Sorangium aterium: one gene and its partner. Each later gene encodes a partner of the first gene's protein in a complex. Links are inferred from orthologs where the notes say so. Each region holds a gene or a part of one and is shown on either strand. Other genes may lie near its edges.

The links.
Region 2: the proteins of POL72_RS41595 (region 1) and accD are in contact, whole or in part, in a solved structure (PDB 8UXZ), measured with the Escherichia coli proteins. The link is inferred for Sorangium aterium from one-to-one orthologs.

Annotation. Positions count from the first base shown.
Region 1 is NZ_JAQNDK010000005.1:872,150-882,935, reverse strand. The notes cover bases 6,852-9,828. They hold POL72_RS41595 (acetyl-CoA carboxylase carboxyltransferase subunit alpha), read right to left. Parts: upstream 8,829-9,828; coding sequence 7,875-8,828; downstream 6,852-7,874. Other genes in these bases: POL72_RS41590 (adenylate/guanylate cyclase domain-containing protein), read right to left, coding at 8,951-9,828; POL72_RS41600 (hypothetical protein), read right to left, coding at 7,418-7,819; POL72_RS41605 (Gfo/Idh/MocA family protein), read right to left, coding at 6,852-7,421. Also shown: POL72_RS41625 (complex I subunit 4 family protein), read right to left, coding at 4-2,199; POL72_RS41620 (NADH-quinone oxidoreductase subunit L), read right to left, coding at 2,276-4,900; yihA (ribosome biogenesis GTP-binding protein YihA/YsxC), read right to left, coding at 5,074-5,841; POL72_RS41610 (gamma-butyrobetaine hydroxylase family protein), read right to left, coding at 5,838-6,176; more of POL72_RS41605, read right to left, coding at 6,408-6,851; more of POL72_RS41590, read right to left, coding at 9,829-10,786. UniProt on the Escherichia coli protein: Component of the acetyl coenzyme A carboxylase (ACC) complex. First, biotin carboxylase catalyzes the carboxylation of biotin on its carrier protein (BCCP) and then the CO(2) group is transferred by the carboxyltransferase to acetyl-CoA to form malonyl-CoA.
Region 2 is NZ_JAQNDK010000001.1:2,582,130-2,592,816, forward strand. The notes cover bases 7,810-10,687. They hold accD (acetyl-CoA carboxylase, carboxyltransferase subunit beta), read left to right. Parts: upstream 7,810-8,758; coding sequence 8,759-9,616; downstream 9,617-10,687. Other genes in these bases: POL72_RS09435 (CoA transferase subunit A), read left to right, coding at 7,810-8,062; POL72_RS09440 (CoA transferase subunit B), read left to right, coding at 8,083-8,748; POL72_RS09450 (bifunctional folylpolyglutamate synthase/dihydrofolate synthase), read left to right, coding at 9,613-10,687. In the rest of the region: POL72_RS09405 (M15 family metallopeptidase), read left to right, coding at 1-190; POL72_RS09410 (acyl-CoA thioesterase), read right to left, coding at 201-689; POL72_RS09415 (ATP-binding protein), read right to left, coding at 755-3,616; POL72_RS09420 (hypothetical protein), read left to right, coding at 3,659-4,834; POL72_RS09425 (hypothetical protein), read right to left, coding at 4,850-5,476; POL72_RS09430 (penicillin-insensitive murein endopeptidase), read right to left, coding at 5,627-6,952; more of POL72_RS09435, read left to right, coding at 7,304-7,809.

The DNA of each region.
Region 1 (10,786 bases):
GGCTTACCTGGCGCTGGCGAGGGAGCCCTGGCCCGGCGAGGCGCCCTCGTCCGGGGCGCCCGCGCGGGCGTGCGCGGCGCCACCCACGCTGTCCACGCTTGGCGCGCCGGCGATCTGGGACTGCCCCGGCCTGTCGACGAGGCGGTGCACCTCGAGGGCCCCGCGGTCGATGAGGCTGAGCAGCGGGCGCGGCCAGAAGCCGAGGACGAGGACCAGCGCCGCGAGCGGCGCGATCGACGCGAGCTCTCGCCCGCTGATCTCCGGGAACTTCCCGCCGAACGGCTCGAGGTACTTGCTCTGCCGCCACGACGCGCGGAACGTGCCGAGGAACATCCGCTGGAGGGCCCAGAGGTGGTAGGCCGCGGTGACGATGACGCCGACGGCCGCGAGGATCGTGAGCGCGCGGTAGCGCGGGAAGGCGCCGATGAACGTCATCGCCTCCCCCCAGAAGCCGGACAGGCCGGGCAGGCCGAGCGACGCCATGAACGCGAAGCCGACGAGCGCCGTGTAGAGCGGCATCTCCGAGGCGAGGCCGCCGAACCTGTCGATGTCGCGCGTGTGCACGCGGTCGTAGACCACGCCGACCAGGGTGAAGAGCATCCCGGTGATCAGGCCGTGGTTGAACATCTGGACGAGGCAGGCCTGGATGCCCTGCGGCGTCATCGCGCCGAGCGCCAGCAGCGTGAAGCCCATGTGGCTGACGGAGGAGTAGGCCACGAGCTTCTTCAGGTCGCTCTGCGCCATGGCGCAGAAGGCGCCGTAGAGGATGTTGACCACCCCGAACACCGCCATGGCCGGCGCGGCCCACTGCGTCGCCTCGGGCAGCAGGGTGAAGTTGATGCGGAGGATGCCGTAGGTGCCCATCTTGAGGAGCACCCCCGCGAGGATCACGCTGATCGCCGTGGGCGCCTCCACGTGGGCGTCCGGCAGCCAGGTGTGGAACGGGAACATCGGGATCTTGATCGCGAACCCGACGAACAGCCAGATCCAGACCACCTTCACCGCGGCGGCGCCGAGGATCGTGAGCCCCTGCGCCGCCCAGGCGACCCGCGAGAGCTCCGGGATCGAGAAGATGCGCTCGGTGGCCTGGCCGTCGACCAGGTAGGTGTGGCCGGCGTTCAGGTAGAACCAGATGAACGCGAGCAGCATGAAGACGCTGCCGGCCAGCGTGTAGAGGAAGAACTTGATCGCCGCGTACTCGCGCCGCGGTCCGCCCCAGATGCCGATGAGGAAGTACATCGGCAGGAGCATCACCTCCCAGAAGACGAAGAAGAGGAACAGGTCGAGCGCGATGAAGACGCCGAACATCCCCGTGACGAGGAGGTTGTACATCGCGAAGTAGCCCTTGAGCTGGTCGTGGACGCTGTAGCTCGCGAGGGCGCCCACGAACGAGATCAGCGCCGTGAGCAGGACCATCGAGATCGACACGCCGTCGACGCCGACGAAGTACTCGACGTTCAGCGAGCGGATCCACACGCCGTGCTCGATGAACTGGTAGCCGTCGTTCCCGTCGATCCTGGTGAAGCCCCGGTCGAACTGCGCGTAGAGCCACGCCGCGAGGACGAGGTTCACGCCCATCAGCACGACGGTCATCAGCCGGAGCTTCCTGTCGTCCCGGTAACGAAAGAGGTGCGCGAGGAAGACAGCGACCACGCCGAGCAGCGGCAGGAACGTCAGGATCGAGAGGATGTGGTCGCCGACGAAGCCGAGGCTGCTCCCGCGCTCCGCGTGGATGCCCATCGCGACGGTCCGCGCTACCTCCAGCACGCCGGCCGCGCCGGCCGCCACCGCGTCCGACTCGACGACGACGTGCCCGTAGAGCTCGCGCGCGCGCACGCCCGCGGTCTTCCACCGGACCACGACCTTCCGGCTCGCGCCCGGGGCGAGGGTCGCCGAGGCGCCGCCGCCATCGAGCTCCGCGCTGACGCCCGGCGGGACGCGCGGATCCTCGGGGGACGTCCGCACGATCACCCGCGTCACCTTCAAGGGGCCGTCGCCCTGGTTCTCGATCGTGAACGAGCCGACGTGGTCCGGCCCGCTCGCGGCGAGCTCGACCGGCGCGCCGGGCGGCTCAGCGCGCAGCGCGATCTGGCCGCGCGGCCCGGGCGCCCTCGGCGCATCGAGCGCCTGCGCCAGCGCCGGCGGCGCCGCCCCGAGCACGACGGAGAGCGCGACCAGGAGGGGGATCAGGAGCTTCATCGAGGTGGACCTGGCCGATCTCGCGAGGGCGAATCCACGGCGCATGCTGACGAGGGAGAGGTTCGACATCGGCCGTTCACCGCAGGAAGTAATGAACGATGCTGAACAAGGCGACGCCGCCCAGGAGGAAGTAGACGTAGCTCTGGATGCGCCCGGTCTGCAGGGTGCGGAGCTTCGCCCCGGCGCTCAGCGTGCCCTCGGCGACGAGGTTCACGACCCCGTCGACGAGGTACCGATCGATGGCGCCCGTGACCCAGGCGGCGGCCCGGGCCAGGACCGCGACCCCGTTGACGATGCCGTCGACGATCCAGCGATCCATCTCGGCGAAGAAGAGGCGCAGCGAGAGGGCGGCGCGCACCACGGTCGCGTCGTAGATCTCGTCGACGTAGTACTTGTTCGAGAGGAGCTGGAAGCCCGGGAGCCGCCGCTCCTCTTCGACCCAGCGCGGAGAGCGACGCGCGCCGTAGCGGGCGCGCGCGAGCGAGAAGGCGACGATCGCGCCGCCGACGGAGAGCGCCATGAGCGCGAGCTCGAGCCCCAGCCCGTGGCGCCGGAACGAGACCTCCGCGTGAGCGAACACCGGATGGAGCCACGCCTCCAGCAGGGGCTCGCCGTGGCCGCCGACGAAGTGGCTGGAGAAGCCGAACACGACGCCCGCGAACGCCGACAGGACCGCCAGCACCGCGAGCACCCAGGTGATCGCCGGCGGCGACTCGTGGACCCGGGTCTCGATCTCCTTTCGGGCGTGGGGCCCCTCGAACGTCAGGAAGTAGCTCCGCCACATGTAGAACGAGGTGCCGAGCGCCGCCGCGAGGCCCATCGCATAGAGGAGCAGCCCCGGGATCGGGCCGGTGTTCTCGGCGCCGAACGCCTTCCAGAGGATCTCGTCCTTCGACCAGAAGCCTGCGAAGAACGGGATGGGCGCGGCGGTGATGGCGAGGCACGCCGCCTGGTACGTCCGCGCCGTGAGCGGCATGACGCGGCGGAGGCCGCCCATGTTGCGCATGTCCTGGGCCGCGGCCTCGTCGTGCTCCACCGCGTGCATCCCGTGGATCACCGAGCCCGACCCGAGGAACAGGCACGCCTTGAAGAAGGCGTGTGTCATCAGGTGGAACACGGCGGCCCAGTACGCCCCGACGCCGACCCCGATGAACATGAAGCCGAGCTGGCTCACCGTGCTGTAGGCGAGCACCTTCTTGATGTCGTACTGGAAGAAGCCAATCGTCGCCGCGAGGAGCGCCGTCGAGGCCCCGATCAGCGCGATGACGCCGCCTGCGACGGGGCTCAGCGAGAACAGGAAGCTGAGGCGCGCGACCATGTAAACGCCGGCCGTGACCATGGTGGCGGCGTGGATCAGCGCGGAGACAGGGGTCGGGCCAGCCATCGCGTCGGGCAGCCACACGTGGAGCGGGATCTGGGCGCTCTTGCCGGCGGCGCCGACGAAGAGGAAGAGACAGGCCAGCGTGATCAGCGCGACGCCGCCCCACACCGTCTTCGACTCGAGGGCATCCTTGAGGAACGCCTTGCCGCTCGCGTCCTTGATCACGAGCTGATCGTGGATCTCGCGGAACGTGACCGTCGAGCCCACGGTCGCCACCACGATCTCCTTGCCCGGCTCGACGCGCATCCGCTCGATCGCGGCGATCTCGACGCCGTCGCCCCCGATCACGGCGCCGTCGCCCGGCACGATCACCACGGAGTGCGCCCCGGCGTCGATCTCCTTGCGGATGAAGGGGGACACGCCGAACGGCCGCGGGTTCGAGGCGAGCTGAGCGGCGTCGGCGATACCGAGGTACACGCGCGCGCCGGGATGACCGGTGAAGGTGAGATATCCCTTCGCCCCGGCGAGCGGCTGCGCCCTGCGCTCGCCCGCCTTGCCCCCGGCGCCGTCATGCGCCCCGGCGGAGGCGCCGTGGTCGCCGCGCGCCTCCTCGGCCACCGCGATGAAGCGCGCGCGGTAATCGGAGAGGAACCGGCCGTCGTCGAGCCACCTGGCGCCGAGACCCCAGAAGAGGAGCGCGAGGCCGCACACGAAGCCCCAGTCGCCGATCCGGTTCACGACGAAGGCCTTCATCCCGGCAGAGGCCTTCTTGTAGTCGCTGTACCAGAACCCGATGAGCAGATAGCTGCAGAGGCCGACGCCCTCCCAGCCGAAGAACATCACGATGAAGTTGTCCCCGAGGACGAGGAGCAACATCGAGAAGACGAAGAGGTTCAGGTAGGTAAAGAATCGCCAGTACGCCGGCTCGGCCTCCATGTACGAGGCGGCGTAAACATGGATGAGCGCGCCGACGCCGGTGATGATCAGCGTCATGAGGCAGCTCAGCGGATCCATCACGAACGCGAAGTTCGCGTCGAGCGATCCGATGCGGATCATCTGCCAGGCGAAGCTGTAGAGCGCGCGTTCCCCCGGAGCGAGCCCGACGAGCTGCACGAAGCTCGCGAGCCCTAGAGCGAAGGCGCCCAGCATGGCGCCCACCGCGACGAGCGTGACGCCGAAGCTCCCGATGTGGAGCCGCTTCGACACACCGCGACCGAACGCGCTCCGCTGCAACGCGCGGCCGAACAGCGCGTTGATCACCGCGCCGAGCATCGGCAGGAGCGGAATCCACCAGAGTGGCGTCAGCGCCGTGTGAACGTGCGTGACCTGGCCGAGTAGTCGGGCATCGTTGGGGCAGCCGGTGAGAACATGGGCCGGCACGCGCGTCTTGCTCTGCAACCACCCCGCGACGTGTCAGTCGGCTCTGGTGACTCCCCCGCGGAACCGGAGGAGCCGCACGTTAATGGAGGGCGACAGGGCGGGTCAATACTTCCATCCGCCCTGTTCCACGGCGAGACGCGCCGCCTCTGCGTGCATCTCGCACCTCTGCGAGGTCACCCGTCGGTCGTCCTCGAGGCGTCGTCCTCGCGTCCCGCGTCGCCGCTCGGTGACGGCGCCGCGCCGCCGAGCCGCGTCACGCGACGGATCGCGAGCCACAGATCCCGCCTGCCCTCGCCGGTGATCGACGAGAAGCCGATCGCGCGGCGGAGGGCGCCGCCCGCCGTGCGCGGGGCCGCCGCGGACAGCTGGTCCAGCGCGCGCCGGACCGACGAGCGCGGCACCTTGTCGACCTTCGTCGCGACGAGCAGCAGCTCCACCGGCCGCCGGGCGACGTCGCGGGACGCCTCGATGAAGCGGATGAGCTCGAGATCGTCCTCCTCGAGGCCCCGCCGCGCATCGACAAGGAGCAGCACCGCGGCGAGCGTGACGCGCCCGCGCAGGTACCCCTCGATGAGCGACGCCCACGCCGCTTGCTCCGACTTCGAGCGCCGGGTGAAGCCGTACCCCGGCAGATCCACGAGCTGGAACACCGCGCCGTCGCGGGCCCGCGCCTCATAGAGGTTGATCTGCCGCGTCGAGCCGGGGTTCGAGCTCGTCCGGACGAGCCCTTTGCGCTCGACGAGCGTGTTGATGAGGCTCGACTTGCCGACGTTCGAGCGCCCGCCGAACGCCACCTCCGCGCTGACGGGCGGAGGGAGCGACGCGAGCGAGCCCGCGCCGGCGACGAAGGACGAGTCGACGATCTGGAACGGATCGAGCTGCCGCTCGGCGCGGGCCGTCGGAGCAGATTGAGGCTTGGGGGCGCGGCGGGAGGTGGTCACTTCGAGCGAGGCGGCTGGAACTGCGGCTTGCACTCGTCGCACTGGCAGAGCGAGCGCAGGTACCGGAAGGTGTAGATGCCCGAGTCGTGCCGATCGCCCCACGTGAACTGGAGCGCGTAGTTGCCGACCTGCTCGATCTCGCGGACGTTCAGGTCACCGCCGGGCACGAAGTTGATCGTGCCGCCGTGCCCCTGGCAGTTCGCGCACGGGCAGTACCCGCGCAGGATCTCGTGCGGAAGGACGCTGCGGTGGCCGTCAGCCCAGTGGATCTCCATCACCCGCGCTCCGTGCGGCGCCTTGACCTGAGTGGGAGTGAGCTTCGGATCCTGCGGCATCGTGCCCTTCCAGCCGACGGCAGTACCACGCCGATCCGGCGCTGCAAAGCGCCCCGGCGCGTCGAGCGGGCGCAGCTCCGCTTTTCTCGGATCCGGCGGTGTCTCCGAGGCTTCCAGGGCTCCCGCCGGGCTCGACCGCGCCGGTGCTCTCCGCGCCCTCCCGGGCCTCGGGCTGGCCGAAGCGGGAGCGGACGCGGCTACGGAGTTACGCAGTTACGCACGTTGCGCACGTCACCCTGCAGCGACCACCCGCGCATCGACGGGGGCGAGCGTCGCCTCGACGCGCTCGAGGATCGTCACGACGGCGGCGCCCTCGTCGAGCGGCGTCAGCGGCGGCGCGCGGTCCTCGACGCAGCGGAGGAAGTGCTCGATCTCCACGGAGAGCGGCTCGCGCCACGGGACCTCGAGCTCCCGCCCTGCCGGCGCGAGCTCGAGGTGCGAGGCGCGCTCGCCGGCCGGCGCGCCCGCCGCGGCGCCGCGCGCGTCCAGGAACAGGATGCGGTCGGGCGCGCGCACGTCGTCGAAGACCGCGACGCCCGCGCTGCCGACGAGCCGCAGCCGCCGCTCCTTGGTCGGGCTCGACGAGCAGAGCTCGATCCGCGCCGCGAGGCCGCTCTCGAGGCGCGCCTCGAGCGTGACGAGCTCGCCGCACGGCGAGAGGTGGGCCCGCGCCTCGGCGAGCGGGCTCGAGTCGAGCGCCGAGAGCAACGAGAGGTCGTGCGGCCCGAGCGTCCAGAGCGCCGACCGGGCCCCGCCGACGCCGCCGGCGGCGCTCATCGACAGGCGCGCCGCGCTGAAGCTCACGAGATCGCCGAGGCGCCGCTCGCGCGCGAGCGCGACGAGGCGCACCACGGAGGGGTGGTAGCGGAGCAGGTGGCCGACCATGCCGATCCGGCCGAGCGCCGCGGCGCGGGAAGCGCAGCGATCGGCCTGCGCGGCGGAGAGGGCCAGCGGCTTCTCCACGAAGACGTCCGCCCCGGCCTCGAGGGCCCGCAGCGCGAGCTCGGCGTGGCTCGCCGCGGGGGTCGCGATGACCACCGCGTCCACGCGCGCGGCCAGCGCCTCGTCGATCGTGCGCACGAGCCGCGCCCGCGGGGCGAGCGCGCGCGCCCGCGAGAGGCGGCCGCGGTCGACGTCCGCCACGGCGATCACGCGCGCCCGCGCGTTCTCCGACAGCGCGCGGAGGAGCTTCTCCCCCCAACGCCCGCAGCCCACCAGCGCGACGCGGACGCTCGCGGCGCTCACGGCGCCCCCGGCGCGGCGGCGGACTCGGCAGGCCGGAGCGCGAGCTCGCCGAGGATCGCCTCGCCCTCGGCGTTGCCCGGGTGGATCGAGGGCCCGTTGATGTCGACGAGGAAGTCGTACGGCGCGCGCGCCTCGCCCTCGATCGTCGCGCGCACGCGGACGTGCTGGAAGCAGGCCGACTCGGTCATGGTGCTCCAGTCGGGCGCCTTTCCCGGGTGCCGCGCGCCGATCGCCTCCGGCACGCTCCGGCCGCCCTCGGGGCGGTACTGCTGCACGATGCCGAGCGCCGCCCTGCGGTCCGAGGCGTTGAACCTCGCCTGCGTCCAGAGGACCGCGCCGCCGGCGGCGGCGCTGGTGCCCACGAGCAGCAGCATCCGCACCGCCTTGCCGTAGTCCATCCGCGAGCCGTATAGCCCCGGCGCTCGAGGAGAGCCAGCCGGGGCGGCGCGCCGCCTAACCCACGAACGACCCGAGCCCGCGGAACCTGCGGTACCGGTCGTCGACGAGCTCCTCCGGCCCGAGCCCGTCCATCGACGTGAGCGTCGCCCAGAGCGCCTTGTCGAGCCGCGCCGCGGCGTCGTCGTGGTCCTGGTGCGCGCCGCCGGTCGGCTCGTCGACGATCGTGTCGACGACGCCGAGCTGCAGCAGATCCGGCGCGGTGATCTTGAGCCGGGCCGCGGCCTCGTCGGCGCGGGAGCCGTCCTTCCAGAGGATGGCCGCGCAGCCCTCCGGCGAGATGACCGAGTAGCAGCTGAACTCGAGCACCAGCACCCGGTTGGCGACGCCGAGCGCCAGCGCGCCGCCCGAGCCCCCCTCGCCGATGACGGTCGCCACGATCGGCACCCCGACCCGCGCCATCGCGGCGAGCGCGGCGCCGATCGCCTCGCTCTGGCCGCGCTCCTCGGCGCCGATGCCCGGGTAGGCGCCCATCGTGTCGATGAACGTCAGGATCGGCAGCCCGAACCTGTCGGCCATCTCGTAGAGCCGGATGGCCTTCCGGTATCCCTCCGGGTGCGGCATCCCGAAGTTGCGCTTCACGTTCTCCTTCGCGCCGCGCCCCTTCTGGTGGCCCACCACCACCACGCTCCGCCCGTGGTACGTCGCGAGCCCGCCGACGATGGAGCAGTCGTCGGCGAAGCGCCGATCGCCCTTCAGCTCGACCCAGTCGGTGAAGAGCCGCTTGATGTAGTCGAGCGTGTACGGCCGGTTCGCGTGCCGCGAGAGCAGCACCTTCTGCATCGGCGTGAGGCCCGCGAAGATCTCGCGCGCCAGCCGGCCCGTGTTGTCCTCGAGCTGGGCGAGCTCCGGCTCGAACCGCGGGTCCGCCGCGGCGAGCGCGCGCAGCTCCCGCACCTTCTCGATGAGCTCTGCGACAGGTTTCTCAAAGGGTAGGATCGAAGCAGCCACGGCGCGGACCCTAACGCTGCAGCGGGCGGACGGCTACGGCGCTGTGCTGCCGCGCCGCATCGTCCACGGGATGACGCGCGCGCACGCCCCGGCCGATCGGCCGAGGCGCCGCGTCACCTCGGTCATTCGGGGAGCGCGTTGGTCGGCTCGGCGTGGATGAAGGCGTTCGCCGGGACCTGCGACATCGGCCGGCTCCGGATGACGTTGTAGATCGTGACCGGCTTGTCCTTGCCCTTCACCTTGGCGGGCTGGAGCTCCTCGGTCTCGAACCTTCCGCCGAGCTGCGCGTACGTGCTCTCGCTGATGACGATCTGTCCGGCCAGCGCGATGGAGCAGAGCCGCGCCGACGTGTTCGCCACGTCCCCGATCACCGTGTAGCTGAGCGCCTTCGAGCTCCCGATGTACCCGGCGACGAGCGGGCCGGTGTGGATCCCGATGCCCACAGCGAGCGGCAGCTCGCCCTTCTCGAGCCGCTCGCGGTTGAACTCGCCGAGCACCTCGCCCATCTTCAGGGCGCACTCCACGCTGCGGACCGCGTCGTCCCGGTGGGCGACCGGCGCGCCCCAGAGCGCCATGATCCCGTCGCCCATGAACTTGTCGAGCGTGCCTTCGAACTGGAAGATGGTGTCGACCATCCGCTCGAAGTACTCGTTCAGCATCTCGACGAGCTCCTCGGGCCGCTTGCTCTCGGCCATGCGCGTGAAGCCGCGGATGTCGCTGTTGAAGACGGTGCACTCCTCGACGTGCTGGCCGCCCTGCTTCACGGCGAGCTGGCCGCTCAGGACGCGCTCGGCGATGTTCGGCGAGAGCAGCCGGCGCAGCTGCTCGCGCGTGACGATCTCGTTCTCGATCTTCTTCCCGAGGATGTTGATCTCGATGAACATCGCCGCCTGATAGGCGATGGCCGTGACCAGCTCGAGGTCCTTGGGCTGGAACTGCGCGAGCGTCTCCGAGTCGAGCCAGAGCACGCCGAGCACCTCGCTGTTGTGCTGCAGCGGGGCGACGATCGCCGAGCTGATCCGGTTCAAGATCATGCTCTTGCCCTTCGACGCCGCGAAGTCCATCGCCGCGTCGTGGGTCAGCACCGCCGCCCGCTCGTGGACGACGTGGTTCAGGATCGTCGACGACACGCTGATCGGGGCCGTCGTCCCGTCGCGCCGCTGCATGGCCTGCGGGGTGAGCTCGCCGTTCTCGTTGCGCAGGAAGATCACCCCGCGGTCGGCGCGGATGAACTTGAACACGCTCGTGAGGATCTTCTCGAGCAGCTTCGTCGTGTCGCGCTCGGCGGCGATCTCGCGGGACAGCTCGTGCGACAGGCGCAGCCGCTCGTAGTCGGCGCGCAGCTGGTTCATGTCGTTGGCGATCCGATCGAACGCCAGGAACCCCTTGTCGACAGCGGCGATCTGGGTCCCGATCTGCCGGGCCTGATCGTTCACGTCGATGCGGGTGCCCTGCGCGACGAACGAGCCACCGTGCGCCCCCGAGCGCCCTGGCAGCGGCGCCGTCCCGCCCGGTCCGGCGCCCAGCGGCGGCGGCGGCACGTACGGCTGGCGCGTCACCGGCGGCGCCGCCGGCGTACCCGGGAGCGGCGGCTGCGGCTGGCGCTGGTACTGCGGCGGCTGCGGCGGATACCCGTGGCCCGGCGGCTGCGCCGGCGCCGCGCCCTGGTGGTTGACCACGGGCGGCCAGCCCGGGACGAGCGGCGGCGCGACCGGGGCGCCCGGATCGTCGAAGCGGCCACGCGTGGACCCCAGGGCGATCTCGTCCCCGTGCTTGAGCGGCGCTTCGCCCCGGACACGCTCGCTGTTGATGAACGTGCCGTTCAGGCTCCCCAGATCGCGCAGGACGAAGTGATCGCCCCGCTGCTCGATGATGCAGTGCTCCTTGGAGACGATCTTGTCGAGCAACTGGATGGAGTTGTTCGGGTGGCGCCCCAGCGAGTTCACGGGTCGCAGATC
Region 2 (10,687 bases), on another replicon or contig:
CGTCGACCCGTGGCCCACGAGCCCGCTGTGCCAGGAGAAGAAGCGCACTGCCTACGAGCGCACGGCGCTGTCCCGCTGCTGGATCAAGGCGTTCGAGCGCTACGGCTTCGACTGGCTGGGACACGACGACCTCGAGGACACGATGCACTTCGAGTTCCTCGGGGATCCCGACCGGATCAAGAAGAAGTAGCGCGCGGCCATCACGCGCCGCGGCCGCCCCCGCGCCGCGAGAGCCGCCGCGCGCGCCGCTCCGCCGCGGCCTCGGCGAGGCGGCGATCGTCGTCCGTCTCGAGGACGATCGGCGGCACCGCGGTCGGCCTGAGCGACGCGTCGACCGCCACGAACGTCACGAAGGCCGTGACCATGGGCCAGATGGCGCCCGTCATCGCCTCCTCTCCCTCGACCGACACCAGGATCTCGAGCGACGTGCGGAACGTCGCCGTCACCCGCGCGGCCAGGCGGACGACCTGACCGACCTTGATCCCATGATCGAACGAGAGGTCGTCGATGCCCGCGGTGACGACCGCGCTGCCGGTGTGCCGCTGCGCGCAGATGGCGGCGCACAGGTCGATCCACGCGAGCACCTGCCCGCCGAAGATCGAGCCGAGCGCGTTCGCGTGCGTCGGCAGGACGTACTCGGTCATCGTCGTGACCGACTCGGAGACGCGCTTCTCGTGCAGGGCCTTCACCCGGCATGCGTATCACGGGCGCCCCCCCGCGCCAGAGCACGCCGGCCCGCCCGGATCACCCGGCCTCAGCTGGAGGTCGAGGCCCTGCCCGGGCTCGGGAACGACGGCTCTTCGGAGGTGGGCGAGCGGCCAGGGCTCGCGTTGACCGACGACTTCGTGGGGGCCGACTGGCCCGGCGGGCCCGTCGGGAGCGTGGGCTCGTCCTCCAGGCGCACCGACGTGACCTTCAGCCGCCCGAAGATCGCCTCGGCCTTCTCGTTCATCGCCACCGCCTCGCGCCGCGCCGCCATGTTCGCAACGAAGCTGCGGTCGGTCGTCAGGAACCGCGCGTAGGCCTGGAACGTGCGCGCGAGCTCGAGTTCGTTCCCCGTCTCCTCGAAGATGCTCACCGAGCGCGCGAAATACGCGCGCGCGCTCTTCGTGTGCGCGCTGCCCCAGCCGCCCGCCGCCGTGATCTCGCCGAGCGTCCGGAGCGCGATGCCGAGGTGCACCTTGCTCCGGACCGACGCGAACAGGTCCACCGCCCGGCTGATCGAGTCGCGCGCCTTCTCCAGATCGCCCCGGAGCATGTAGGCCTTCCCGAGGGCGCGCCGCACCTCGGCCAGGCCGAGCCGGTCGCCGAGCCCGTCGCAGAGCTCCTCGGCCTGCTGCAGCACGCGCACCGCCTCGTCGGGATCGCCGCTCCGGTAGAGCGTCCCGCCGATGTTCGTCAGGATCAGCGCCGTGCGGTTGCGATCGCCGACCTGCCGCGCCACCTCCAGCGCCTCCTCGAAGAGCTCGAGGGCGTGGCGGTGATCGCGCTGGTCCTGCGCGATCATGCCGAGGTTGTTCAGGCTCATCATGACGCCGAGCAGGTCCGAGATCTCGCGCCGGATCGCGAGCGACCGCTCGAACGTGTTGAGCGCCTGCTTGAACTCGCCGGAGTCCTGCAGGGCGAGGCCGAGGTTGTTCAGCGACAGCGCGATCGAGCGGCGATCCCCCATCCGCTCGCGGCGGGCGAGCGCGTCGCGCAGCCATTTCAGCGCCTCCTGGTACTCGCCCCGGAGCCAGTGCAGCTTGCCGATGTCGTCGATCGTCGAGGCGATCCCCCGCTCGTCCCGCGCGCCCTCGAAGAGGCGGAGCGCGGTCGTGAGGTGCTTGCCGGCCTCGTCGAGCGAGCCGCTCTCGCGGTAGAGGCGCCCGATGCGGTTGTGCGCGGCCCCGCCCTTGCGCCGGTTGTCGAGCCGGTAGGCGAGCGTCAGCATCTCGCGGAACGCGGCGAGCGCGTCGTCGATGCGCCCGGCGAGCTGGAGGACGTCGCCGTAGTCGTGGAGCGCGTCGATGCGCCGCGCGACGTGCGCGTCGCCGAGCAGCGAGAGCCCGCGCGCGTAGTACTCCGCCGCCTTCGCGTTCGAGTAGCGCCCGCGCGCCACGTCCCCGGCGTCGAGCAGCGAGAGCCCCGCCCGCACCGCGTCGCCGATGCGCTCGCGGTGCGTCGCGAGCTCGGCGAGGAACTCCTCGCTCGCGCGCACCGCCACCTGCTGCTCCAGCCACTCGGCGATCGCGTGGTGGTACCGCCGCTGGGCCGCGGCGCTCATCCGCTTCTGGAGCGCCTCGCGCTCCTTGGCGTGCACGAACACATACTCGTCCGAGCCCGCGAAGCTCGACTCGCTCTGCTTGCGCAGGTAGCCGCGGTCGCACAGCGAGCGCAGCGCGGCGTTGATCCGGTCGAGATCCTTGTCGCTCTGCTCCTCCCCCCACAGCTCGGGGGCCTGACAGCCGGCCCTGCCGAGGACGAACAGCGCGCCGCTCCAGAACACCGGGCCGATCGTCGCGGCCTGCTCGAGCAGCTGCCGGCCGTCGTGATCGAGCGCGGCGAGGCGGACGTTCACGGCGTCCTCGACCGTCATCGGCAGGCGCGCCGTCGACAGCTTCCCGAGGTGCACGCGCCAGCGCGGCCCGCCCGCGGAGTCGGGCGAGAGCTCCTCGATCACGCCCTGTTCGTGGCAGATGCGGACCATCTGCTCGAGCAGCGCCGGGTTGCCGTTCGCGAAGGAGCAGGCCGCCTCGACGAGCTCCGACGGCACGCCCAGCTGGGGCTGCGAGTCGGGGCGCTTCGCGTCGACGACGTCGACGACGTCGACGACGTCGATGATGACGAGGTCGTCGCTCCCGCGCGGCGCGCAAGGCGCGAGCAGCGCCCTCGCCAGCTCCGCCGCGGCGGCCTCGCCGAGCGGCGTGAGCTCCAGGAGCGCGTGGCGCCGGTCGCCGACCTTGCCCCAGTCGTCCTGGCGGGTGAGCAGCTCGGGGCGGGCGGCGCAGACGATCAGGACCGGGCCCGTGAGGTACTCGATGAGGTAGCGCAGGAGCGCGAGGGAGTCGTCGTGGGCCGCGTGGAGGTCCTCGAAGACGAGGCACAGGGGGCCGTGGACGGCGTCCGCCTCGAGGAACGCCTTCAGGACGGCGCGGCGGATGAGGTCGGCCTGCGCGGGATCGTCCTGCACCGCGCGGGTGAGCGGGCTGTCGCCGAACGCGAGCCCGATGAACTGGCCGAGGAAGTAGATGACGTCGCCGACCTTGCGGTCGCCCATCACGTGCGCGACCTGCGAGCGGACCTCGGCGCGGGCCGCGTCCTTGTCCATGCCGTCGGAGAGGCCGAAGCGAGCGCGCAGGAGCCGGGTGAAGACGCCGTACGCGGACGCCATGTCGCCCGCGCTGCCCGAGGTGACGCGCAGCGCGGCGGAGCCCTGGCGCCGCCGCTCGAGGAGCTCGCGCACGAGCCTGCTCTTGCCGATGCCCGGCGGGCCGACGAGCGTCACGGTCCGCGTGGAGCGCTCCCTCTCCACCGCGTCGAGCGCGCGGGCCAGGGCCGACAGCTCCGCCTCGCGCCCGATCAGCGGCGCGAGGGCGGGCGGCGCCGCGCCAATTGCACTGTCCTCTCGGCTCATCTCCTGGCCTCCACGTCCCCGGGTGCCGCAGCGCCGGACACGATGTCCGGAGCCTATACCAGGTTCGGCTTCGGTGGCGTGTGCGGTAAGCTGCCGGGCGTGGACGGCGAGGGCACGGGGACGTCGGGGAGCACGGCGCGCAGCGCCGCGGAGATCCGCGGGCGTATCACGGCTTGCTTCAGCCTGGCCGAGCTGCGCCGCTTCGCGGAGGAGCTCGGCGTGCCGGACATCCCCTGGGAGCGGGGGATCCAGGGAGCGGCGTACGAGCTCGTCCGGCGCTTCGAGCAGCGGCGCGAGCTCGGGCCGCTCGTCGACAGGCTCCGCGCGGCGAGGCCGCTCGTGGAGTGGCCCGACACGCCGACGGTGCCGTCCGCTGCGTCGAGCGAACCGGCGCACACGGACATCCCCCGGCCGGCGCCGCTGCCGAACCTCTCGCCGATGGTGGCCCCATCGCCTCCCCTGGAGGTCGCGACGCTGGCGCCGCCGGCGATCGCGCCTACCCCGCGGACGCCGAACGTCACCGGGCCGCAGCCCGAAAAGGCGCCGCAGCCCGGCGTCGCGGGGCCGGCGCATCTCCCGGCCGGCCCCCCGCGCGCCGGGGCGCCGGCGCGCTGGCCGCGCCGCATCGATTCGCGGCTCGCGCTCGCCGCCCTGGGGCTCGTGGCGGTGAGCCTCATCGTGGCCTTCCTCATCGGCAGGGCGTCGAGCGCGACGGGGGACGACGCTGTGCGCGGGATCACCGCGTCCGCGAGCGCCACGCAGAGGGGCGCCCCACCGCCGGCGACGCGGCCGGACGGGGTCGCGTCGCGCGCGGCCGCCGCGATCGACCGCAGGATCGAGAGCCTCGCGCGGGCGTGCGAGATCCAGCCCGGCTCGGCGGAGGACGTGATGCGCCGCGCCTTCGAGCGCTGCGGTCCGGCGCCTGCCTCGGCGGGGTACCGGACCACCCCGGCGCAGCGGAGCGATCCGCCTGCCGCGCAGGCGCCGGGCGCGCCGCCGGCGTCTCCGGGGGCGGTGCCCCGTGCGGCGGCCGCGGCTGGCCTTCCGCCCGCCGGCGGCAATACCGGGTGCCTGGGTGCGTGCGAGCGGCGACACCAGGCGTGCAGGGCGACGCAGTGCGGTAGAGAGCCCACGCAGAGCACGCAGTACCAGCGTTATCAGGGCTGCCTGTCGGATTGCCTGGAGCAGGCGTCCAAGTGCCGCCTCGGCTGCCTCTGAGCCCAGGGCGACGCGTCAGAGCGATGGACGGCTGCGGCGCATCACGTTGACCGTGACGGTCGGCTCGTGCTCGGGGCAGCCGGTGCGACCGGACTGGCTCGGGTCGAAGTCGATGCGAAAGCAGGTCTTGCAGACGCAGAGATAGGCGTCGTGGAACTCGCGGAAGTTGAGGATGTCCGCGGCGAAGAGGCTCAGGACGATGTCGCTGAGCAGGTCTTCCTCGCACGGGCACGGCTCCCACGGCGCGAGGCCTCCGGCGCGGCGCACGCGCCCGCCGTCGATGGCCGCGGCGAGGAAGCGATCGTCTGCGACGGGCGGCATGAAGGCGCGAAGCGAGGCGAGCACCCGGAGCCGCGCCGCGTCGACGAGCTGCTCTATCTCGGATGCATCGGGGGCCGCCGGGACCTGAGGGCCGAGCGCTACCTGCTTGGAGAAGCCCTCGGTCACGTAGGCCGGCGGCTGCATCCTCCCGGCTGCCACGAGGTGCTTCTCGAACCAGATCGAGAGCGCCCCCGCGCTCCGGGGGGGCCTGCCGACGAACGTGAGCGCCGCGAGCAGCGCGCGGCGATCGTGATCGCTGGCGATGAGCGATGCCGCGGACGGCAGCGTGGGAATCGAGGTGTGGGAGTCCTCTTGCGGCATGAACACCCCCTTGATCCGCCCCAGTCTGCCCGAGGACTTCTCTCCGGGTCTAGGCGCGACGACGCCCAGGTCAGAGATTGCGGAACTTCCTGCAATGCATTGCGTTACGGGCTCTTTGCCGCTTTTGTAGTGAACGGCACCCGGCAGATCTCAGTCCGTGATCTTGAGCACCCCGCTGTCGTCGAGCGCGCCGCTCGCGTCCGCGCCGTCCGAATCGGCCTCGATCTCCACCTCGGACGCAGCAGGACGCAGGAACGACAGATCGAGGCCGCCCATCGGCTGCTGCGCCGCCGCGCGCGAGGCGGCGAGCGGCAGCGCCTCGGCGTCGGCAGCGGCGCGCGGGGCGGCGCGGCGCGCTTCCCGTTCAGGTCGCCTGTCGTCGCGGCGCGAGGGCTGCTCCGGGTCGCGCCGGCCGGCGCCGGCCTCGCGGGGCCGCTCCGGCGCGGGCGCCGCGGCGGCCTTCGGGGGGCGCGCGGCCTCCGCGCGCGCGGGCGGTGACGGCGTCCGAAGCGCCCTGTCCGTCTTCCTCGCCATGCGCGCGCGGGCGTGGGAGGGAGCGTTCTTCGCGAGCTCGATGCAGCTGCCGCGCATGGCCGCGGGGCAGGAGATGCGGACGTGCATGTGGTCGTCGTGCGCCTCGGCGCCCGTGGGCTGCATCATCGCGAGCTGCGCGCGGACGAGCAGCGCGCGGGAGACGCCGATCCGCTTGGCGTGGGCGATCAGCGCGGACCGGAGCGGATCGGAGATGAAGATGTGGCTCACGCGGGCGCGGGGATCGGTGAGCAGGTGCTGCACGAGCAGCCAGTTGCGCGGCAGGTCGAAGCGCGCCCCGGGCACGTTGGTCGAGACGAGCCGGGCGTCGAACCGCAGGAAGACCGGCGCGTGGACCTGCTTGCCGCGCGCGTCGAGCGCGTAGAAGCCGAGGTCGACGTCGCGGCCGCTCTCGTGGGAGTTGTGGCGGTGGACGTCGCCGCCGCGCTGGCGCGACAGATCGCCGACGCCGAGCACGGCGCCCGGGAAGCGCTTGGCCACGCCGCGCGCCGCGCGCTCGATCATGCCGACGAGCGCCGGCAGCCCCCAGCGGACGTCGGCGCCGGCGTAGGCGGGCACGACGCGGATGTCCTTGCGCGAGGTGTCGAGCCGCACGCCGCCCTCGAGGCGCCCTTCGTTGGGATGGCCGACCGACGAGGCGGGCGCCTGGGGCGCGGCCTTCTTCGTGGCCGGCTCGGGCGAGCGCGGGCCCGCGTCGCCGGCGCGGGGGCGGTGGCCCTTGACGTCGTCCTTCGCGAGCCGCGCGCGCGGCGCGCGCTTCGTCGCCCCGCGCGCCTTGGCGGCGGCGGCGGCGTCCCGCGGCTTTGCTTCCGCGGTGGGGCGCGCGTGCGAGCGCGCCGGCGCATCCGGCGCCGCGGCGGCCGCCCGGGAGCCGGAGAGGGAGAGCGCCAGGATCGTGAACAGCACGGAGAGCGGTCGAGGCACACCGGTGCGTTACGGGGTTTCGGTGGGCCGGGCCAAGAAGCCGGCGCCGCCTGGCCGCGCCCTCCGAGGGCCGCTCCTGAAACGTGCACCGAGCGTGCGCCGAATGTGCGCTGAACGAGCGCTGAACGAGCGCTGGCTGAATGAGCGCTGGCGGACGCGACGAGAGCCTCATGCACCCGGGACACACGCGAGCTTCCGTCGTTCGCCGGAAGCGCGGATCACCGCGCGGCGCCGCGTCGCGGCCGGCGCCGCCCGGCCCCTGTGCCGCGCTGCGGCGCCGGCGCCACGGCATACCGCGGCGGCAGCGGAGGCTTTTGCCTCGCGGCCAGTTGGGCTACCTCTCGGTCGGCCATGGACAAGGTCTACAAGAGCGCGCTGGATGCCGTGGGGGACATCCCGGGCGGCGCCACGATCCTCTCGGGCGGCTTCGGCCTCTGCGGCATCCCGGAGCACTGCATCGCAGCGCTCCGGGAGCTCGGCACGAAGGATCTCGTGGTCGTGTCCAACAACTGCGGAGTCGACGCCTTCGGCCTCGGGATCCTCCTTCAGAACCGGCAGATCCGGAAGATGATCTCGTCGTACGTCGGCGAGAACAAGGAGTTCGAGCGCCAGTACCTGAGCGGCGAGCTCGAGGTCGAGCTCACGCCGCAGGGCACGCTGGCCGAGCGCATCCGCGCCGGAGGCGCCGGGATCCCTGCGTTCTACACCCCGACCGGCGCGGGCACGGCCATCAGCGAGGGCGGGCTGCCCGTGCTCTATGGCCCGGGCGGCGCGGTGAAGAGGTACTCCGAGAAGAAGGAAGTGCGCCAGTTCGACGGCCGCGACTACGTGCTCGAGCCCGCCATCCGCGGCGACTACGCGCTCGTGAAGGCCTGGAAGGGCGACCGGTTCGGCAACCTCGTCTACCGCCACACGGCCATGAACTTCAACCCGATGATGGCGATGGCCGCGAAGGTGACGATCGCCGAGGTGGAGGAGCTCGTCGACGTCGGCTCGCTCGACCCGGACCACATCCACACGCCCGGGATCTTCGTGCACCGGATCTTCCAGGGCGAGCGCTACGAGAAGCGGATCGAGCGGCGGACGGTGCGCAAGGCGTCGGCCGCCTAGGCGCGGGGACAGGGGACACGATGGGACTCACGCGGGAACAGATCGCGCAGCGCGCCGCGCTGGAGCTCAGGGACGGCTACTACGTCAACCTCGGCATCGGGATGCCGACGCTCGTCGCCAACTACATCCCCGCGGGGATCGAGGTGGTGCTCCAGAGCGAGAACGGGCTGCTCGGCATCGGCCCCTACCCGATCGAGGGCGCGGAGGACCCGGATCTCATCAACGCCGGCAAGGAGACCGTGACGATGCTCGCCGGCTCCGCGATCTTCTCGAGCGCCGAGTCCTTCGCGCAGATCCGGGGCGGCCACATCGATCTCGCGATCCTCGGGGCCATGGAGGTCTCCGAGAAGGGCGATCTCGCCAACTGGATGATCCCTGGCAAGATGGTGAAGGGGATGGGCGGGGCGATGGATCTCGTGGTGAGCGCGAAGCGCGTCGTCGTGATCATGGATCACGCGGCGAAGAACGGCGCGCCGAAGATCCTGGACGAGTGCTCGCTGCCCCTCACCGGGCGGGGCGTCGTCCACCGGATCATCACCGATCTCGCCGTGCTCGATGTGACGCCCGAGGGGCTCGTGCTGCGCGAGCTCGCGCCCGGCGTGAGCGCCCGAGAGGTGCAGGAGAAGACACAACCAACGCTCCGGGTCCCCTCCGACGTGAAGGAGATGGACCTGCGGAGCGCCTGAGGGCTCGCCGATGACCTGGCCTGAAAAGACCCTGCCGACGACCGACGCGAGCGAGAAGCGCTCGCTGGGAGCGGGCGTGTTCCGTCGCTGCGACGGCTGCTCGCACACGCACGACGCCGCCGAGCTCGCGCGCACCTTCGAGGTGTGCTCGCAGTGCGGCCACCACCACAAGCTCGACGCCGACGGCTGGCGGAGGCTGCTGCTCGACGACGGCGAGCTCGCCGCGTGGGACGAGCACCTCGTCCCGAACGACCCGCTCCGGTTCAGCGACGGCAAGAGCTACAGGGACCGCGTCGCGGCGCTCCACAAGAAGGGCCGCGCGAAGGAGGCGATCGAGATCGGCCGCGGCAGGCTGGGCGGCCGCGACATCGCCTACGGCGCGTTCGTCTTCGCCTTCATGGGCGGGAGCATGGGCTCGGTCGTCGGCGAGAAGATCACCCGCCTGTTCGAGCGCGCGACGCGCGAGGAGCTCCCCGTGGTGCTCCTCCAGGCGTCGGGCGGCGCGCGGATGCAGGAGGGCATCCTCTCGCTGATGCAGATGGCGAAGAGCGTGGCCGCGCTCGAGCGGTACCGAAAGGCGCGGCTGCCGTTCCTGTCGGTGCTGCTCCACCCGACGACGGGCGGCGTCGCGGCGAGCTTCGCCTTCCTGGGTGACGCGAACATCGCCGAGCCCAAGGCGCTCATCGGCTTCGCCGGCCCGCGGGTCATCGAGAACACGATCCGGCAGACGCTGCCGGCGGGCTTCCAGCGATCCGAGTTCCTGCTCGACCACGGGATGGTCGACGCCATCGTCCCGCGCCCCGAGATGAAGGCGTACATCGGGACGCTGCTCCAGCACCTCACGTCCAACCGCCGGGCGCGGCGATGACCTCGGCGGCGCCGCGGCTGCCCGCGCTGCTCGAGGCGCTCGGGCAGCGGGCGCCGCGGGGGATGGAGCTCGGGCTCGGCCGGGTCCGCGAGGCGCTCTCCGCGCTCGGCGATCCCCACGAAGGCCTCCCCGCGGTGCACGTCGCCGGCACGAACGGCAAGGGCAGCGTGTGCGCGATGGTCGAGTCGATCGCGCGCGCGGCCGGGCTGCGGACCGGCCTCTACACGTCGCCGCACCTGTCACGCTTCGCCGAGCGCATCCGCGTCGGGGGAGAGACGATCGGCGACGCGGCGCTCGCGCGCGCGCTCGCCGCCGCGCTCGAGCGTGTCCCCTCGCCGCTCACGTTCTTCGAGGCGCTGACGGTGGCCGCGTTCGTGGCCTTCCGCGAGGCGGACGTCGACCTCGCGATCCTCGAGGTGGGCCTCGGCGGGCGGCTCGACGCGACGAACGTGATCTCGGCGCCGCTCTGCACGGCGATCACGTCGATCGCGCTCGACCACCAGGCCGTGCTCGGCCCGACGCTGGCGGACATCGCCCGGGAGAAGGCGGGCATCCTCAAGCCGGGCGCGCCCGCGGTGCTCGGCCCGCTCGATCCGGAGGCCGACGCCGCGATCGAGGCGGCGGCGCAGGCGATCGGCGCCGGGCCTCGCCTCCGCGTCGCGCGGGCGGAGCGCGCCGGGAGCGCGGGCGAGATCGCGGTGGGGCGCGGCGGTCGCGGGGCGCGCGTCGCCGGGCCGGGGCGCCGCGAGATCGAGGTGGAGCTCGGCCTCCGCGGCGCGCACCAGGCCGAGAACGCGGGCGTGGCGTGCGGCATCGCGTGGCAGCTCGCCGGGCGGTGGCCCGAGGTCGAGCGGGCGCTCGCGGGTGGACTCGCCGCGGCCCGCTGGCCCGGTCGCCTGGAGCGGATCGACGCGGGCGGCGCCCGTGTCCTGCTCGACTGTGCGCACAACCCGCACGGCGCGCAGGCGCTCGCGGCGTGGCTCGACGAGGAGGGTCCGGGGGCAGCGCTCACCACGCTCGTGTTCGGCGCGATGGCCGACAAGGGGTGGGGCGAAATGCTACAGATGCTCG